3 regions of the Salinivibrio sp. PR5 genome follow, and region 3 is predicted to be linked to each of the others. Evidence: predicted binding sites of a transcription regulator. Region 3 holds the regulator's gene; each other region holds the start of a gene.

Evidence for each region. The regulator MetJ, encoded in region 3, represses methionine synthesis genes. The targets are predictions, from matches to a motif close to TTAGACNTNTANANGTCTAA.
Region 1: the regulator MetJ is predicted to act here: its motif matches at 1,852-1,871, upstream of metH (methionine synthase).
Region 2: the regulator MetJ is predicted to act here: its motif matches at 1,547-1,566, upstream of BZG82_RS12635 (MetQ/NlpA family ABC transporter substrate-binding protein).

Annotation. Positions count from the first base shown of each region.
Region 1 covers NZ_MUFK01000001.1:118,046-124,279, forward strand. Annotated here, with positions in the region: gene metA (homoserine O-acetyltransferase MetA) at 1-401, shown strand, start outside; gene BZG82_RS00505 (cation:proton antiporter) at 447-1,739, opposite strand; gene metH (methionine synthase) at 1,922-5,587, shown strand; gene lysC (lysine-sensitive aspartokinase 3) at 5,627-6,234, opposite strand, start outside.
Region 2 covers NZ_MUFK01000037.1:21,364-27,597, forward strand. Annotated here, with positions in the region: gene BZG82_RS12630 (multidrug effflux MFS transporter) at 1-436, opposite strand, end outside; gene BZG82_RS12635 (MetQ/NlpA family ABC transporter substrate-binding protein) at 721-1,518, opposite strand; gene BZG82_RS12640 (LON peptidase substrate-binding domain-containing protein) at 1,678-2,247, shown strand; gene BZG82_RS12645 (sigma-70 family RNA polymerase sigma factor) at 2,312-2,947, shown strand; gene BZG82_RS12650 (ChrR family anti-sigma-E factor) at 2,940-3,626, shown strand; gene sstT (serine/threonine transporter SstT) at 3,934-5,151, shown strand; gene mlc (sugar metabolism global transcriptional regulator Mlc) at 5,259-6,234, opposite strand, start outside.
Region 3 covers NZ_MUFK01000005.1:121,660-127,893, reverse strand. Annotated here, with positions in the region: gene priA (primosomal protein N') at 1-264, opposite strand, end outside; gene rpmE (50S ribosomal protein L31) at 483-698, shown strand; gene BZG82_RS03750 (malic enzyme-like NAD(P)-binding protein) at 951-2,204, shown strand; gene metJ (met regulon transcriptional regulator MetJ) at 2,319-2,636, opposite strand; gene metB (cystathionine gamma-synthase) at 2,809-3,966, shown strand; gene BZG82_RS03735 (bifunctional aspartate kinase/homoserine dehydrogenase II) at 4,036-6,234, shown strand, end outside.

The sequences.
Region 1 (6,234 bases), on a different contig from region 3:
GCGGTTTTGATGATAGTTTCTTAGCGCCTCATTCACGTTATGCAGACTTTTCTCCTCATTATCTGAATGAACATACCGATCTCGATATCTTAGCCACGTCCAATGAGGCGGGGACGTATCTGGCCGCGACGAAAGATAAACGCAATGTGTTTGTCACTGGGCACCCTGAGTATGATGCGCATACTTTGAATGACGAGTATCACCGCGATTTAGAGGAGGGGATGGAGCCGGTGATCCCCATTAACTATTACCCGGATGACGATCCTTCTCAGCCACCGTATGTGAGCTGGCGCAGTCACGGGCATCTGCTGTTTGCGAATTGGCTGAACTATTGTGTCTATCAGCAAACCCCCTTCGATTTGGAGACATTTTCAGCGTCTAACTTTACGCTTGATGAATAAAAAAGGCGCCATCTGGCGCCTTTATGATAGATAAAGGAGCGGAGTTCATTGAAGGCGCTTGTCCATCTCGTCTTGAGCTGCGTTTGCTTTATCAACCATGCCGGTCATGGTTGAGCCTTGTACCAAAATAGAAAACACCACCACCGCGTAAGTCATCACCAAAATCAGCTCTCTGACATCGATTTGTTTTTCTGGGACCACAATAATGCCAGCTGGTACCGCCATGGCCATGGCCAAGGCGAGGCCTCCACGCAATCCTCCCCATGTGAGAATGCGCACAGCCCACGGGTTATATTCGCGAAAGCATCGGAAACCGAGATAGCAGGCTTTGACACTCAAATAGCGAGCCGCTAGCACTAAAGGCACTACACAACCCATTACAATCCAGTCCTCTTCATGAAAGGTGATTTGCAACAAGCTCAAGCCGATGAGCAAGAACAGTAAGCTGTTAAGAAATTCATCGACCAGTTCCCAGAAATGGTCGAGGTGATCTTCACTTTCTTTGGAAAAGCCAATAAAGCGGGTCCAGTTACCGATCATGATCCCCGAAACGACCATTGCCAGTGGACCGGAAACATGCAGCATATCGGCGAGCACATAGCCAGCACTGGGAATGGCTAAAGTGAGCAACAGCTCCATGGAGTGATCGTTAGTGGCACAAATCAAACGGTGAAAGGCATAGCCTAAAACTAGGCCGTAACATATGCCGCCAATCGCTTCTTGCGCAAACAGCGACAGGGTACCCGCCAAGGTTGGGTTTTGATGTCCGAATGCGAGGGTGAAAATAGTCACAAACACCACCAAGCCAAAACCATCGTTAAACAACGACTCGCCTTCGATTTGGGTGGTAATACGCATGGGGGCATGTAATTTTTTGACAATCGCAAGCACGGCAATGGGGTCCGTGGGTGAGATAAGGGCGCCGAAAAGTAAGCAGTAAATATAATCAAATTGTACCCCAATCAGTTGGAACACGCCCCACACACCGGATCCCACTAAAAACACGGAGAGCAGCGTCGCACCGAGTGCTAGGGTAGTGATTTCCCATTTTTGGTCTGAAAACGAAGGCAGTTTAACACCCAGCCCTCCAGCAAAAAGTAGAAAGCCAAGCACGCCCTCAAGGAGAAACTCCTCAAAATGAATATCCCCTAAGGTTTGCGCGGCAATCGCTTTTAGAGGCAGGGCTTGATACTGACCGGCAATCACTATCCCTAAAGACAGTAAAAGTGCACCCGCCGTGATTGCGATGGTGGTTTGGACGCGGCTAATTTTACTGTTAATAAACGCGATGATAATGGCGGCAGCGGCCATAAAGCTGAGGATAGCGTAGGTTGACATACATCATTCCTGATACGGCTAGGGAGTGGAAAAAAAGAGTTACAAAATATTAATAGAAATCGCTTCCAAAACGAACAGCAGATTTGAAATAGATCAATATTAATTCATTTAAATAGACGTCTAGATTTCCATTTTCGCTGTGGTAGGATGAAATTATCGCAATGAGGAAGATGATAAGCGTAATGAGTATGGACCAACTGACACAACAACTGCGCGAACGTATTTTGGTAATCGATGGTGGTATGGGCACCATGATTCAGGGGCTAGGGCTCAATGAGGCCGATTATCGTGGCGCGCGTTTTAAAGATTGGCACTGTGATGTAAAAGGTAACAATGACCTTTTGGTGCTGACTCAACCCGATAAAATCGCTGCGCTACACAGTGATTATCTGGCTGCGGGCGCGGACATTATTGAAACCAATACCTTTAACGCCACCCAAATCGCGATGGCCGATTACGACATGCAAGCGCTGAGTGCGGAAATCAACTTAGCGGCCGCTCGGCTTGCGCGTGAGGTTGCTGATGCGTGGACGGCGAAAACGCCAAATAAACCCCGCTTTGTCGCGGGTGTGTTAGGGCCGACCAACCGAACGTGCTCAATCTCACCGGATGTGAATGACCCGGGCTTTCGCAATGTCAGCTTTGATCAGTTAGTCGACGTGTATGCCGAGTCCACCGAAGCGCTCATTGATGGCGGTGTTGATATCATCATGTTGGAGACCATCTTTGATACCTTGAACGCCAAGGCGTGCGCCTTTGCGGTGGAGAAGGTCTTTGATGCTCGTGGCCTGCGCCTACCCATTATGATCTCCGGTACCATCACTGATGCATCTGGGCGCACCTTATCCGGACAAACTACCGCCGCTTTCTATCACTCCTTGCGTCATGTTGAGCCACTGTCGTTTGGCTTAAACTGTGCGCTGGGACCGGCGGAATTGCGCCAGTATGTCAAAGAGCTGAGCGACATTTGTGAGGGCTTTGTCTCTGTCCACCCTAACGCGGGGTTACCCAACGCGTTTGGTGAGTATGATCTCTCTCCTGAACAGATGGCGACACACATTGATGAGTGGGCGGCGTCAGGCTTTATCAACTTGGTCGGTGGTTGTTGTGGTACCACGCCTGAACATATTCAAGCGATCAGTGATGTCGTTGCGACGCATCCTCCTCGCCCCTTGCCGGCTCATCCAGTCGCCTGTCGCTTATCTGGACTCGAGCCCCTGACCATTGATGCCGATAGTTTGTTTGTAAATGTGGGAGAGCGCACCAATGTGACCGGCTCAGCACGCTTTAAACGCTTAATCGTTGAAGAGCAATACGACGAAGCGCTTGAAGTGGCATTGCAGCAAGTGGAAAACGGCGCCCAAATCATCGATATCAATATGGATGAGGGTATGTTGGATGCCGAAAAGGCCATGGTGCGATTTCTCAATCTTTGCGCGGCCGAGCCAGATATTGCCCGTGTACCTGTGATGATTGACTCCTCTAAATGGGAGGTGATTGAAGCTGGCCTCAAGTGCATTCAAGGGAAAGGCATCGTCAATTCTATTTCTCTCAAAGAAGGAGAAGAAGCCTTTCTTCACCAAGCACGTTTGATCCGCCGCTATGGTGCAGCGGTGATTGTGATGGCGTTTGATGAGCGGGGCCAGGCCGATACTCAGGCACGAAAAGTGGAAATCTGTACGCGGGCCTATCATCTTCTGGTCGAGCAAGTCGGCTTTCCACCAGAAGACATTATCTTCGACCCCAATATCTTTGCGGTTGCCACCGGTATTGATGAGCACAATAACTACGCGGTCGATTTCATCAACGCCGTGGCCGAGATCAAACAAACCCTGCCGCATGCCATGATCTCGGGCGGGGTCTCAAATGTGTCGTTTTCGTTTCGAGGCAATAACCCCGTCCGTGAGGCCATTCATGCGGTGTTCTTGTATCACTGCATCAAAAATGGCATGGACATGGGGATCGTCAATGCGGGCCAGTTAGCCATCTATGATGATTTGCCTGAATCGCTGCGCTTGGCAGTAGAAGATGTGGTGCTCAACAAAGATGATGGTGCCACGGAGCGCTTATTGGAGATCGCCGACAGCTATCGCGATAGTGAGGAGAACGAGGTCGCGGAAACTGCAGAGTGGCGCAGCTGGCCAGTAGAAAAGCGGTTGGAACATGCATTGGTCAAAGGCATTACAGAGTTTATTGTTGAAGATACCGAGCTGGCTCGCGCCGCGGCAAGTAAACCTCTAGAAGTGATTGAAGGCCCGTTGATGACAGGCATGAACGTGGTTGGGGACTTGTTTGGTGAAGGCAAGATGTTCCTGCCTCAGGTGGTGAAGTCGGCACGGGTGATGAAGCAAGCGGTGGCCTACCTTGAGCCTTACATCAATGCAGAAAAGCAGCAAGGGCAGACCAATGGCAAGATCCTGCTCGCCACCGTCAAAGGCGATGTACACGACATTGGCAAAAACATTGTTGGCGTGGTGCTGCAGTGTAATAACTTTGAGATTATTGATCTTGGTGTGATGGTGCCGACCGATAAAATCCTGTCGGTGGCCCGAGAAGAAAACGTCGACATTATTGGTCTGTCGGGTCTGATCACCCCATCGTTAGATGAGATGGTGAACGTGGCGAAAGAGATGGAGCGCCAAGGGTTTGATATTCCTCTGTTGATTGGCGGTGCGACCACGTCCAAAGCCCATACCGCGGTGAAAATTGAGCAGCATTACCATGCGCCTGTGGTCTATGTACCCAACGCGTCGCGTGCGGTTGGGGTGTGCTCCTCGTTATTATCCGAGACGCAGCGACCTGATTTTGTCGCGCGTTTGGCCAAAGAGTATGACACTGTGCGTGAGCAGCATCAGCGTAAAGCGCCCCGCACGCCACCGGTAACCTTGGAGCAAGCTCGCGATAACAAGTGGCAAACGGATTGGGCAAACTATATGCCTCCGCAACCGGCGAAGCCAGGCATCCATGTTTACGATGATGTTTCGATAGCGACCTTACGTCAGTATATCGACTGGACGCCTTTCTTTATGACGTGGTCTCTCAGTGGCAAATTCCCCGCGATTTTGGATCACGAGCTGGTGGGGGAGGAAGCCCGTCGTTTGTATCAAGACGCCAATGCTTGGCTCGATCGTTTCGAGGCAGAAGGCTTGGTAGCGGCAAAAGGGGTGTGTGGCCTCTTTCCTGCCAATAGCGTGGATGATGATATTGAAGTGTATACCGACTCGTCACGACAAACGGTGAGCACGATATTGAATCACTTGCGCCAGCAAACACAAAAGCCGCGTGGTGCCAACTATTGCTTGTCAGACTTTATTGCGCCGAAAAGCAGCGGTCAGCCGGATTGGATTGGTGCATTTGCGGTGACAGGCGGCATTGGCGAGTATGCTTTGGCGGAAGAGTACAAAGCGAAAGGGGACGATTACAACGCGATCATGATCCAAGCGGTGGCGGATCGACTCGCAGAAGCCTTTGCGGAATATCTTCACCAGCAAATTCGGATCACCTTGTGGGGGTATGCGCCCGATGAGACGCTTGATAACGATGCGCTGATCCGCGAGCAATACCAAGGGATCCGGCCAGCGCCAGGTTATGCCGCCTGTCCTGAACACAGTGAGAAAGGCAAGATTTGGCAATTGCTATCGGTAGAAGCGCATACGGGGATGACACTGACCGAAAGCTATGCCATGTGGCCGGGCGCGTCGGTCTCAGGTTGGTATTTTTCCCATCCAGAGTCACGTTACTTTGCGGTAGCGAAAATTCAAAATGATCAACGTAATAGCTACGCGGCACGTAAAGGCTGGTGTCTTGAGGAAGCTGAAAAGTGGCTAGGCCCTAATCTTAATGCCTAACCGAGAAAAGCCAGCGCACGCTGGCTTTTCTTTTGGGTTTTACTCAAAAAGCTGTGTATGTAAACGCTGCACCACCTCGGTGGCACTGTCGTCATCAACCACCATACAGACATTGTGATTACTCGCGCCATAACAAATCATGCGCAAGGTGGCAGTATCTAAGGCGTTAAATACCGGCGTCACCGCCCCCGGGATATGACGCATCTCATTACCGATCAAGGCGACCACGGCTAAGTGTTGGCAAACGTCAACATGGCACAAGGTTGAGAGTTCCTCTAAGGCAGCATCAGGCAAACGGGGCACCTCACCTTGTGTATTGGTTTGATCGAGCGTCAAAGACACGCTGACTTCGGAGGTAGTGATCAGATCGACGGAGATCTGATGGCGCGCTAGGATCGCGAAGACGTTGGCAAGAAAGCCATACGCTTGGAACATCGTCAAACTGGTCAAGGTCACCATGGTTTGATTTCGGCGCAACGCAATGGCGCGGAATAGGGGGGATGATTCCGCCTGTTCTCGGATCCAAGTCCCGCCTTTTTCCGGAGCACAGGCCGCCCCGACAAAGACAGGAATATGCTGGCGCACTGCGGGTAATAGCGTGGACGGGTGGAGCACTTTGGCGCCAAACGTCGCCATCTCCGATGCTT
Region 2 (6,234 bases), on a different contig from region 3:
AGGCGACCATTATCAGATATGACATGGCTTGAGGAAGCTGATCCCCCGAATACGAGTCACGGGTAAAGGCACGTGAGAGCACCGCACAGCAACCGGTGCCCATGCCTTGAATGCAGCGGCCAATCACCAAACCGGTGAAACTAGCACTAAAGCTCACCATCACGGTTAAGCCGATTAAAGAAAGTAACACGCCGGCTAATAACACCCGGCGGCGGCCAAGCGCATCCGAGATAGGTCCATAGATAAACTGTGATGGCCCAAAACCGAGTAGATAAGCAGAGATCAGCAGTTGGACATCATCCATACTGAGGTTAAAGTCTCGGGCTATCCACGGCAAAGACGGGAACACCAATCCCATACTGAACTGCCCAATGCTGACGGTTAAGCATGCCAGCAATACGGGCGACCAATTAAATGGACGAGTAGCCGATTGCATCCAATTTCCTGTGCATTTGCGTCGAGAGAAGAAAGGTAAGTGTCAAGCCAGTACGCGGCATACATCACACTTTGATTGGCATAGTAACGCAATAAGCAACTGAGTGGTAACAAAAATTTAAAATTCGCTCACGTTAGGTTGGATGGAGGAAAGCGCGGCTAACGACGAAGATCGCACGTCAGCAAGATTGGCAACATGGCGCAAATTAAAGGCATGAGATGGAACCCAAAAGCCCGATACGGTCTAACGAATCGGGCATCTTAACTATTAAGCGCGACGCGCATTTAAAAAGCGGGTTCAATCGTGCCTTTAAACGTCTTTTCAAGGAAGTCTCGGGTTTGTTGGGACTGAAATAGCGCCACCAAACGTTGTAGGTCGGGGTTGTCTTTATCTTCTTCGCGGGCGGCCACAACCATCACCGCTAAGGGAGCATCTTTCGACTCCAAGAAAATACCTTGTTCACTCGGGCTTAATCCCGATGACATCACATAGTTCATGGTGATCGCCGCCGCATCGACATCCTGTAAGCTGCGTGGCAGTTGTGCCGCCTCAACCTCAACAAATTCGAGTTGTTTAGGATTGGCGATGATATCTTGCAAGGTAGCTTTAAAGCCGACACTGTCGGCTAAGGTAATTAACCCCGCCTCTTGCAGCAATAACAATGCGCGCCCCGCGTTGGTAGGATCGTTGGGGATCGCAATTTGTGCGCCATTCGGCAGCGCATCAACATGCTCAACGCGATCAGAGTAGATCCCCATCCGCATCAAAATGGAACGTCCCATCGATACCAACTGGCTACCGTTGTTTTGGTTGTAGTTATCCAAAAACGGCTGATGTTGGTAACTGTTGAGATCTAAGCTACCATCCGCCAAGCCAGCATTGGGGGAAATATAGTCAGAAAATTCGACCACCTCGACCGCAATGCCCTCGGCTTTTGCTTGCTTGGCAACCGCTTCAACGACTTGGGCATGCGGCCCCACTGTGGCGCCAACTTTGATCACCTTATCCTTTGGTTCTGAGCAGCCAATCAGCGTAAGCGTCAGTCCAAGAGTGAGAATAAAAGAAGCACGTAGAGATTTCATCAATCGGTAATCCTTTCCGAAAAGCCATTTAGACATCTATACTGCCAAATAAGAAAAAGATGTCAATCATTGTTTATGCGATTCTCTGGAAGCTTGATCGCTTGTCGCTAAGGGCGCGTATTAGTCAGCATGTTCAATTAATTATCAGGAGGCGCGGATATGACCAAGCTGTTTCCTTTGCCCCTATTTTTGTTACCGGGTGGCAGAGCAAAACTACGTATTTTTGAACCCCGCTATTTACGGTTGGTGCGCGAATGTACCGCCAACGGAGAAGGGTTTGTCCTTGCAATGATGCAAGGTCAGCGGCTTTATAAATACGGTACTTTGGTCGATATCGTTGATTTCGAGACGCTTCCCGATGGATTGCTGGGCATAACCATTGCGGGCCGACAACGGGTGGAAATTATGTCAACCGAACAAGCGCCCGACAAATTGTGGTTGGGTGATATACGTACCCTGCATGATTGGCCACACGATGATTATGTCGATAATACGGACGATGAGGTGCAAGCGCGCATTGCCACCAGCCTCAAGCACATATTTGCTGCTCATCCTGATCACGCCGAGCAGTATCAACAGCCTCATTTCGAGGATGTCACCTGGGCGTGTCAGCGTTGGTTAGAGATTCTTCCCCTCACGAGTGCGCAGAAACAATGGTTTATCGCACAAGACTCCGCCGATGAGGCCAAGCAATTCATTCACCAACTGCTTGAAGAACACGTCGAGTGATCCAAATGATTTGTGGTGCGTATTGGGATGTCAGATGGACGGCACTGACAGATAGGACTCAACTATGACTGCGCCTCAAACCATGTATACTGAAGCTTCAACCTCGAGACGGAATACACGTACCACAATGACTGACGTGACGAAGGAAGAGTTGGCGGAGCTATTATTACGCGTTGCGGAACAGCGAGATCGTGTCGCTTTTGAGCGTTTGTTTCGCTTTTTTGGCCCGAAGATCCGATCTTATGGGACCAAACATCTGCGCGCAGACGGACAGGCAATGGAGCTTGTCCAAGAGACCATGTTGGTAGTGTGGCGAAAAGCCCATCTTTACAACGCTGAGAAAGGGGCGGCAACGACCTGGGTGTTTACCATCATGCGTAACATTAGTTTCGATATGCTCCGCAAGGTGCAATCGAACCGCGAAGACAATTTTAGCGACGAGATTTGGCCGATACTGGAATCCGGCCAACAAGACAATGAAACCGACTCAGGTGCTCAGCACATGATGGATCAGGAATTATTATCCTTCATTGATGAATTACCTGAAGTACAACAACAGGTGGTGCGTGGTGTGTACTTAAAGCAACTCACCCACCAAGAGCTATCGGACCAACTTAATGTTCCATTAGGGACCGTGAAGTCGCGTTTGCGACTCGGGCTCGAGAAGCTGCGCAATCATCTGGAGGTCAACAATGATTAAATATCATCCTTCTTCCGAACTGCTGGATGCCTTTGCAGCCGGCCAATTACCGACATCCATGGCGATTGCTCTCTCTGCACACGTTGAATTATGTCAACAATGCCGTGAGCATGTGAGTGCGAAAGAAGAAGCGCTAGCATTAGCTGCGTTTGAAGAGGCTGAGACCGAGCACGAGTTCGCGGCAGGCACTCTGCCTTGGGACGATGATCTAGAAGCGGACATGATGAGTGCGATTTTCGACGCACCTGAACAAGACGAGGCATCACGCATTCAAGTCGCTCGCTCTAACGAGATTCGGGTTGGAGACAAAACCTACACACTACCACGCGCACTGCAGCGTTTTAGTGATTCGAATTGGTTATCATTCGGCAAGGTGCAACGCGCAAGGCTGAATCTTGAAGAAGGCGCCACACGTGCGAGCTTCTTACATATCGACGAAGGCGGCTCGGTTCCAGCCCATACACACAAAGGCTATGAGCTGACGCTGTTACTCGATGGCACCTTTGAAGATGAAAGCGGGCAATACTCGCCGGGTGACTTTATTTTGTTGGATAGTCGACATCATCACACCCCCTCCACCAAAGACGGGTGCCTGTGCTACACGGTCGCGAATGCGCCACTGCACTTTACTAAGGGTGTGAGTAAGCTACTTAATACCGTGGGTCATGCGATTTACTAAAAATCCTTGTGCTAGTTGTTATCCTATCTTTGGCGGCGAAAGCCGCCTTTTTTTATGCTGTTCAAGACAATAAATGCGTACAAATGCTCGGCGCATTAAAACGATTTCCTCACATCTAGCGCCGTGATAACAGAATAATTACACTAAAGAAACTTTCATTTAATGCCAACTGACTGACAGAATCCCACCTAACTAGTGCAAAGTATCAATTTTCACTTTACATAGGGTGAATCAAACTGGTTTAATTCCCCACTTCTAACGATTCATTAACAGCCATTGATAAAAAACACAGTGAAGTGAGACACACATGAGTCAAACACAACTCGCCAGTATCAGCCGAGGTCACTCGTTGGTACTTCAAATCGTTATAGGTATTCTTGCCGGGGGCGTACTCGCCTATCTGTCGCCTGAGTTGGCGAGCACAGCAGGTTTACTTGGTAAGCTTTTTGTTAGCGCACTGAAAGCAGTTGCACCCATTTTGGTCTTCGTTTTGGTTGCTGCCTCTATCGCTAACCAAAAGAAAGGTCAGCGCGCCAATATGCGCCCTATTATTTTCCTCTACCTGCTCGGCACGCTGGCGGCATCCTTGACCGCGGTTACCATGAGCTTTTTGTTTCCGACGACCTTACAGTTTGCCGCAACCGATGCAGCTGTCGCGCCACCGGAAGGCATTACCCAAGTATTAAACACCTTGCTGTTTAATATTGTCGATAACCCAGTCAACGCTCTGATGTCCGGCAACTATATCGGTATTCTCGCGTGGGCGATTGGTTTGGGCATTGCCTTACACCATGCATCAAGCGAGACCAAACGCGTCTTCTCTGACGTGTCTGAAGGCGTGTCTATGATTGTGCGCTTCGTGATCCGTTTTGCGCCCATCGGTATTTTTGGCCTTGTCGCCAACACCTTGGCACAAAGTGGTTTTGATGCGCTGCTTGGCTACATTCATTTGCTTGGTGTGCTCCTTGGCAGTATGGCAACGATTGCGTTGATCGTTAATCCACTGATCGTGTTTTATAAAACGCGCCAAAATCCGTATCCACTGGTTTTCCGCTGCCTGCGTGAAAGTGGCCTTACCGCCTTCTTTACCCGCAGCTCAGCCGCGAATATCCCTGTGAATATGCAGCTGTGCCGTAAGCTCAAGCTTGATGAAGATACTTACTCTGTCTCGATTCCACTCGGGGCAACGATCAACATGGGTGGCGCGGCAATCACCATCACGGTTCTTACACTCGCCGCGGTACATACCTTAGGGATTGAAGTGGATATTGCCACTGCAATTCTGCTTAGCATTGTTGCCGCAGTGTCTGCGTGCGGTGCATCAGGCGTTGCTGGCGGCTCACTCTTGCTGATCCCACTGGCGTGTAACTTGTTTGGTATCCCACACGAAATTGCCATGGAAGTGGTCGGTGTTGGCTTTACCATTGGTGTGTTGCAAGATTCAGCAGAAACGGGGCTTAACAGCTCAACAGACGTAGTCTTTACCGCCGCAGCCTGTATGGGTGAAGAGCGTAAAAACGGATAAGCCGATAAAGGGCGTTTTATCGGCAAAAGGCGGATAGCGCTCCCATTCAGGTTTGATACAAAAAAGCAGGTGCTTGGCACCTGCTTTTTTCGTTTATGCGCTCGTTACTAGCCTTCCAGTACCTTCATGAGTAGTTTGCCGTCGTACATGGCTTGTTTCACCATCGCAGCGCCCGGCATGGTCGCTTGCGTGTAGAAATAACTTTCTTCTAGCACTAAGTTTTGGCTGTATAAAGGGATGGTTTGCGTCTTTAAGCATTCCATGATTGCTGGATAGAGCACCGATTTCGCCCGGTTAAACTCGCCGCCAAATAATATTTTTTCCGGATTAAATAAATTCACCACGATGGCGATCGCCGTTCCTAGGTGATGGCCAAGCTCTGTAATCACGCGTTGCGCCAACGCATCACCGGCGACGGCGGCATCACAAATCGCGTCAATGGTGAGGGTTTTACCGCGCAATTGACTAGGGTGCCCCTCTGCGAGCAAGGTTTCTACCTGCTCAATGACCGCGGCTAAACTTGCCACGGTTTCTAAGCAGCCATAATTGCCACAAAAGCATCGCTTACCAAATGGCTTCACTTGAATATGACCCAGCTCACCCACATTCCCCACGCGCCCTTGGAGTACTTTTCCTTCTAGGATAATCCCAGCCCCAACGCCATTGTGAACGGCAATCAGCACCGCGCTATCTGATTCTTTCGCGTTACCAAATAACTTTTCAGCCAGCGCCCACGAGCGGGTATCATTACCCACAAAAACCGGTAATCCTGTTTCTCGATGCAGGACGGGTCCCAATGGCATATGGCTAACCTCAAAGTGCGGCATTTGAATGACCGTTCCTTGCGCACTATTCACTAAACCCGGCAACGACACCGCGATGCTTGTCACGCGATCCACCACGTCATGATGACGCGAAAAGAAGGCTTTAACGTACTCGACAACGGTCGCTAGCAAGGCCTCTTGAGGCATCACCGCCAACTCATGGCGTTCTTGTACCAGAATGTCACTGCTTAACGAGTGCAAAGCCATCGTGAGGTAACCGCGCCCTAAACGCATCGATAAGAATTGCCACCCGTCATTG
Region 3 (6,234 bases):
ATAAAAGCGACTTGCCCACTGCAACAGATGATAGACGGCAGGAGTCCAAAGTGGCGCGTCATCCAATACCTCAGTGATCGCCTTGACTTGATGGGCGGCAACACTAGGTGTGGTGGTGATGGCAGTGACAATGCCGACCTTATGCTGGCGACCAAAAGGCACCTTCACACGTGCTCCCACCACAGGGACGTGTTCGGTGATCCGGTAATCAAAAGTTTTCGCCAGCGGGACCGGTAAGGCCACTTGTGCAAACTGTTCCATCACAACATCTTATCGGCTAACAAGACGCTCAGTGTAACGGCTTGACCCAGGTAGGCAAAGCCTTGTTGTTGGATACGAGGTGATGGGCGACTGCACAAAAAAGTTGCGAAATCGAGGTCGCTTGATTAGAATTGCGCGCCTTAGAAAATGTTTGTTAACGACGTGTGGTGCCCGGCTTAGGATCGGGAGAGCGACACGGCCTTCACTATGAGGTTATCCCTATGAAAGCTGGTATCCATCCAGAGTACAAAGCTGTCACTGCTAAGTGTTCTTGCGGTAACGAATTCGCGTTCAACACCACTCTTGGTAAAGACATCAACCTAGACGTGTGTGACAAATGTCACCCATTCTACACTGGTAAGCAACGTATCGTTGACACCGGTGGCCGTGTTGACCGCTTTAAGAAGCGTTTCGGTGCCCTTAGCAGCAAAAAATAAGCCGCTAATAGCCGAATGCGAAAAAGGGGTGCGAAAGCGCCCCTTTTTTGATCCCGTCGTCACCTTTTTAACGTCGAGAGGTCGGAGGTTAACGTTCGGGGCCGTTTTGGACTGGTGGACGTTTAGCCACTGCGTTAACATCTTCTATCTTGCTCGAATCTACCCTGTGGTTTGAGTATAGCGTTGCTGATATCAGCAGCCTTCCCAGCTGATATTGGTGCATCCCTTCACGATAATAACTAGGAACACTACATGTCGGACGATAAACGCCAGCAAGCGCTGGATTATCATGCATACCCTACTCCCGGAAAAATCTCTGTTGAATTGAGCAAGCCTGCTGACTCGGCGGCGGATCTGGCGTTGGCATACAGCCCAGGCGTTGCAGAGCCGGTCCGTGAAATCGCTCAGAACCCAGACGCTGTGTATCAATATACCGCAAAGGGCAACATGGTTGCGGTGATCTCAAACGGTACCGCCATTTTGGGATTGGGTAACTTAGGGCCAATGGCCTCAAAGCCCGTCATGGAAGGTAAAGCTTTATTGTTCAAGCGTTTTGCTGGCTTGGACTCGATCGACATTGAAGTCAAACACCGTACTATCGATGAATTCGTGGATACCGTTGCGAACATCGCGGATACCTTTGGCGGTATCAACCTTGAAGACATCAAAGCGCCGGATTGCTTTGAAATTGAAAAGCAGCTGATTGAACGTTGTGAAGTGCCTGTTTTTCACGATGATCAGCACGGTACCGCGATTGTTACCGCGGCGGGTATGCTGAATGCCCTTGAGCTGCAAGGCAAAGATATTCGTGAAGCCACCATTGTGTGCCTCGGTGCTGGTGCAGCGGCTGTTGCCTGCATGGAGCTATTGATCAAATGTGGCGCGCAACGCGAAAAAATCTACATGCTGGATCGCAAAGGCGTGATCCACACCCGTCGTGACGACATCAATAAGTACAAGCAATTGTTTGCCAACAATACCGACAAACGTACCCTCGAAGATGTGATTGAGGGCGCCGATTTGTTTGTGGGTGTGTCAGGGCCAGACTTGCTCTCGCCAGAGGCATTAAAACTGATGGCCGATAAGCCGGTTGTTTTTGCCTGCTCGAACCCAGACCCTGAAATTAATCCAGAGGTCGCGCATCAAGTCCGTGATGATTTGATCATGGGAACAGGGCGCTCGGATTATCCAAACCAAGTCAACAACGTACTCTGCTTCCCGTTTATTTTCCGTGGCGCGTTGGATGTGCGTGCCAGTGAAATTAATGATGCAATGAAACTGGCAGCCGTCGAGGCGATCCGTGGTTTGGCGAAAGAGCCTGTCCCACAGTCGGTATTGGACGCGGCAGGTGTTGATGCGCTGCATTTTGGCCCGGATTACATTATTCCTAAGCCAATGGATGCACGCTTATTGCCACGCGTGGCTCGCGCGGTGGCACTTGCAGCGGTTGAAACTGGCGTCGCCCGTATCGAGATGCCAGACAACTATATGCTCGACAAGGCGTAATATGCTCGACAAGGCATAATGCATGAGCGTTAGGAAAATCGCAGTGCCATAAAGCCTGAGAAGGCTGTACCGAGCACCTATGATGACAGAAAACCCGCCAATCGGCGGGTTTTTTTAGTATTCGCTATCGTCGAACTCGATACCTAGTTCTTTCATGATCTGACGCGCTTCAGCAGGAATGCTGTCAGGCTTGTCTTTGCGAATATCGTCATCGGTTGGCAATGGCTGGCCGGTATAAGCATGCAAAAATGCTTCACACAGCAGCTCACTGTTGGTCGCGTGACGCAGGTTATTAACCTGACGGCGTGTCCGCTCGTCAGTGAGAATTTTTAAAACTTTAAGTGGGATAGAAACGGTGATTTTTTTCACCTGCTCCTTTTTCTTACCATGCTCGGCATACGGATTAATGTAATCGCCGTTCCACTGCGCCATGTCTCACCTATCTTGATTATTGAATACCCAGAATGATGCTGCGGAGATTCTAGCTATATTAACCGCCACATGCAAAGCTGTATAGACGTCTAGAAGTGTTGACGTCTCAAAAAGTGCAGGGTAAGGTGAGGATAACAACGCTGGCTCGCGCACCACATCGCAAGGATGAACCATGACCCGAAAAAAAACTGACACCATCGCTGTAAGAACTGGCATTGGCACCGACACGCAACATCATGCGGTGGTTCCCCCTTTATATCTCTCGACCAATTATCGCTTTCCTGCGTTTGGGGATGTGCCCACCTATGACTATGCACGCGGAGGGAATCCGACCCGCGCCCAGCTAGAGCAAGCATTGACTGACTTAGAAGGCGGCGCAGGTGCGGTGGTAACCAACTGCGGGATGGCCGCGATTAATTTGGTGTTATCGCTATTGAATGCGGGTGACAAAATTGTGGCCCCACATGACTGTTATGGTGGCACGTACCGCTTGCTTGAGTCCCGAGCCAAGCAGGGAATTTGGCAGGTTAAATTTGTCGATCAATCCGACCCAGACGCCTTGGCGAGCGCCTTGGCAGAATCGCCAAAGTTGGTACTGGTGGAAACCCCATCGAACCCCTTGCTGCGCGTGGTCGATATTGCTGATATTTGCCAGCAAGCGCATCAAGTCGGCGCTTGGGTGGTGGTCGACAACACTTTTTTATCTCCCGCTTTACAGCAACCTCTTGCGCTAGGGGCCGACATGGTGGTGCATTCGACCACCAAATTTATTAATGGCCATTCTGATATTGTCGGTGGCGCGGTGATCGCAGCAACCAGTGAGCTTGCCGAAACCTTAGCGTGGTGGGGCAACTGTATAGGCGCCACGGGCAACGCGTTTGACAGTTATATGACATTGCGAGGGTTGCGTACCTTAGGCGCACGGGTTAAACAACACCAGCAAAACACGCAAGCGGTACTCGCCTATCTGCAAACGGTTCCTGCTGTGCGCCAACTCTATTATCCGGGACTCGCTACCCATCCGGGTCACGAAATTGCTGCCCGTCAGCAATCAGGCTTTGGTAGTATGCTGAGCTTGGAATTGGATACCGACAGTGACGGGGTGGCGCGTTTTATCGCAGGCCTTTCGCTATTTGCTTTAGCAGAGTCGTTAGGCGGTGTAGAAAGCTTGGTCACACACCCAGGCTCCATGACACATCGGGCGATGAGTGATGTGGCGCAAGCGGAAGCGGGTATCGCACCGACTTTGCTGCGCTTTTCAATCGGACTGGAAGATGCGGATGATCTCATCGCGGATTTGGCCCACGCTTTTGCGGCATTAGCCGCGTAACCTGAACAACGTTACGGCGCTGTTCCTTGCTTTACCCTGATATTTGGTTAGACAAAGAGAGACCTTGTCATGCATGCGCAATCGACGGAGACGTCCCCTGAATCACAACGACAACTTCATAAATTTGGCGGCAGCAGCTTGGCGTCGCCCGCCTGCTATCGTCGGGTTGTCGATGTATTGACCGCCCACGCGGGCCGCCAAGATTTGATTGTGGTCTCCGCGGCAGGCAAAACCACTAACCAATTGATTGCCTATTTGGCTCAGCTCAACAAAGACGGTCGCCTCGCCCATGAAACGCTACAGACCTTGCGCGGCTTTCAGCAAGATTTAATTGAAAATCTGATTGATGGTGAAGATAAGCAGCGCCTTGTCGATGCCTTGTATACAGACATCGCCACGATTGCGACCTTGGGTGAGGGCGCGCTGACTGACGCAGATAAGGCGCGTATTCAAGGGTTTGGCGAGGTATGGTCGGCACGCTTACTGGCGAGCTTGCTTAGCCAGCACCAGCAACCGGCTGTGATGTTGGACTCACGTCTGTGTCTACGTGCAGAGCGAGCAGCGCAGCCAGAAGTTGATCGGGGAGCGTCTTGGCCATTGCTGAACAACCAGTTATCCCAATATGCCCACACCCAAGTGGTGATCACGGGCTTTATGGCACAAAACCAAGCGGGAGAAACCGTGCTGCTTGGCCGCAATGGGTCCGATTACTCGGCAACCATTTTAGGCGCACTGGCTGGGGTGAGTCGGGTGACGATTTGGAGTGATGTGGCAGGGGTGTACAGTGCCGACCCGCGTCACGTGGACAATGCTTGTTTGTTGCCTTTGATTCGATTGGATGAGGCGGCTGAGCTGGCACGTCTTGCTGCCCCTGTGCTACATAGCCGCACCTTACAACCGGTCGCGCAGAGTGCCACCGATCTCACCTTGCGCTGCACGCATGCACCTGATAGTGGCTCAACCCGTATCGAACGTGTGCTCGCCTCTGGGCGTGGTGCAAAGATCATTACGGCGCTAGATGATGTCTGCCTGTTGCAGTTTGATGTCGCACGCGGCCTCGACTTTCAGGCGTTTAAGCAGGAGCTAAGCCGCACCCTGACTCAGCTCAAGCTGCAACCTCTAGCTGTCGATTACCGTGATGACCAGCATCGCATTCAATTGGCATTCAGTGCAGAAGTGATCGATACCGTGATGGCACAGATTCAGGACGCGGGCTTGTCTGCGGAATTGCGTTTGCGTGAGGGCTTTAGCATGGTGGCGGCGGTGGGGGCCGGTGTGGTCAATAACCCCGTCCATTGCCACGGCTTTTACCAACAGCTAAAAGCACACCCTGTCGAGTTTATGAGTGAGTCGGCGTCTGGGCTTAGCTTGGTTGCGATTTTGCGTCAAATGCAGACCCAAGCCTTGGTGGCGGGGATGCACGATGCCCTGTTTCAGGCTCAGCGCCGCATCGGTTTGGTGTTAGTGGGAAAAGGTAACATTGGTACCCGCTGGCTCAGTCTCTTTGCCGAGCAAAAAACAGCGCTGGAGAAGCGCCATGGTAAAGGTGTCTCATTGATCTCTGTGGTGGATAGTCGCAACCAATGGTTGGATTTTGCCGGTATCGATCCTAGCCGTGTGTTAGACGGATTCGATGACAAAAGCGAGCCCTATTTTGATGACGAGTGGCTTACTCGCCTGCTCAATCATCCCTATGACGATGTGATTGTGTTGGACGTCACTGCCAGTGCATCCCTCGCATACTTGTATCCGCGCCTTGCTGAACATGGCTTTCATTTGATCTCGGCGAATAAAGAAGCGGGGGCGGCACCGGCAGAGCAATATCATGCTATTCAGCAGGCCTTTGCTAAAACCGGACGGCATTGGCTTTACAACGCGACCGTCGGGGCAGGGTTGCCGATTAACTACGCGGTGCAAGATTTACAGGAAAGTGGCGATCAGATCCTAGCCTTATCCGGCATTTTCTCCGGCACACTCTCGTGGCTATTTTTACAATTTAGCGGCGAGGTTCCGTTTAGCGTGTTGCTTGAGCAGGCTTGGCAGCAAGGATTAACCGAGCCTGATCCGCGTGAAGATCTCTCCGGCGCGGATGTGGTGCGCAAGCTGGTGATATTAGCGCGTGAGGCCGGTATGGCGTTAGAGCCGGAACAAGTGAAAGTGGAGTCGTTAGTGCCAGAGACGCTGCAAGCACTTTCTTTGGACGGTTTTTTAGATAACGCCAGCCAAATGGATGAGGTACTGCATGAACGTTTAATGAAGGCACAACGC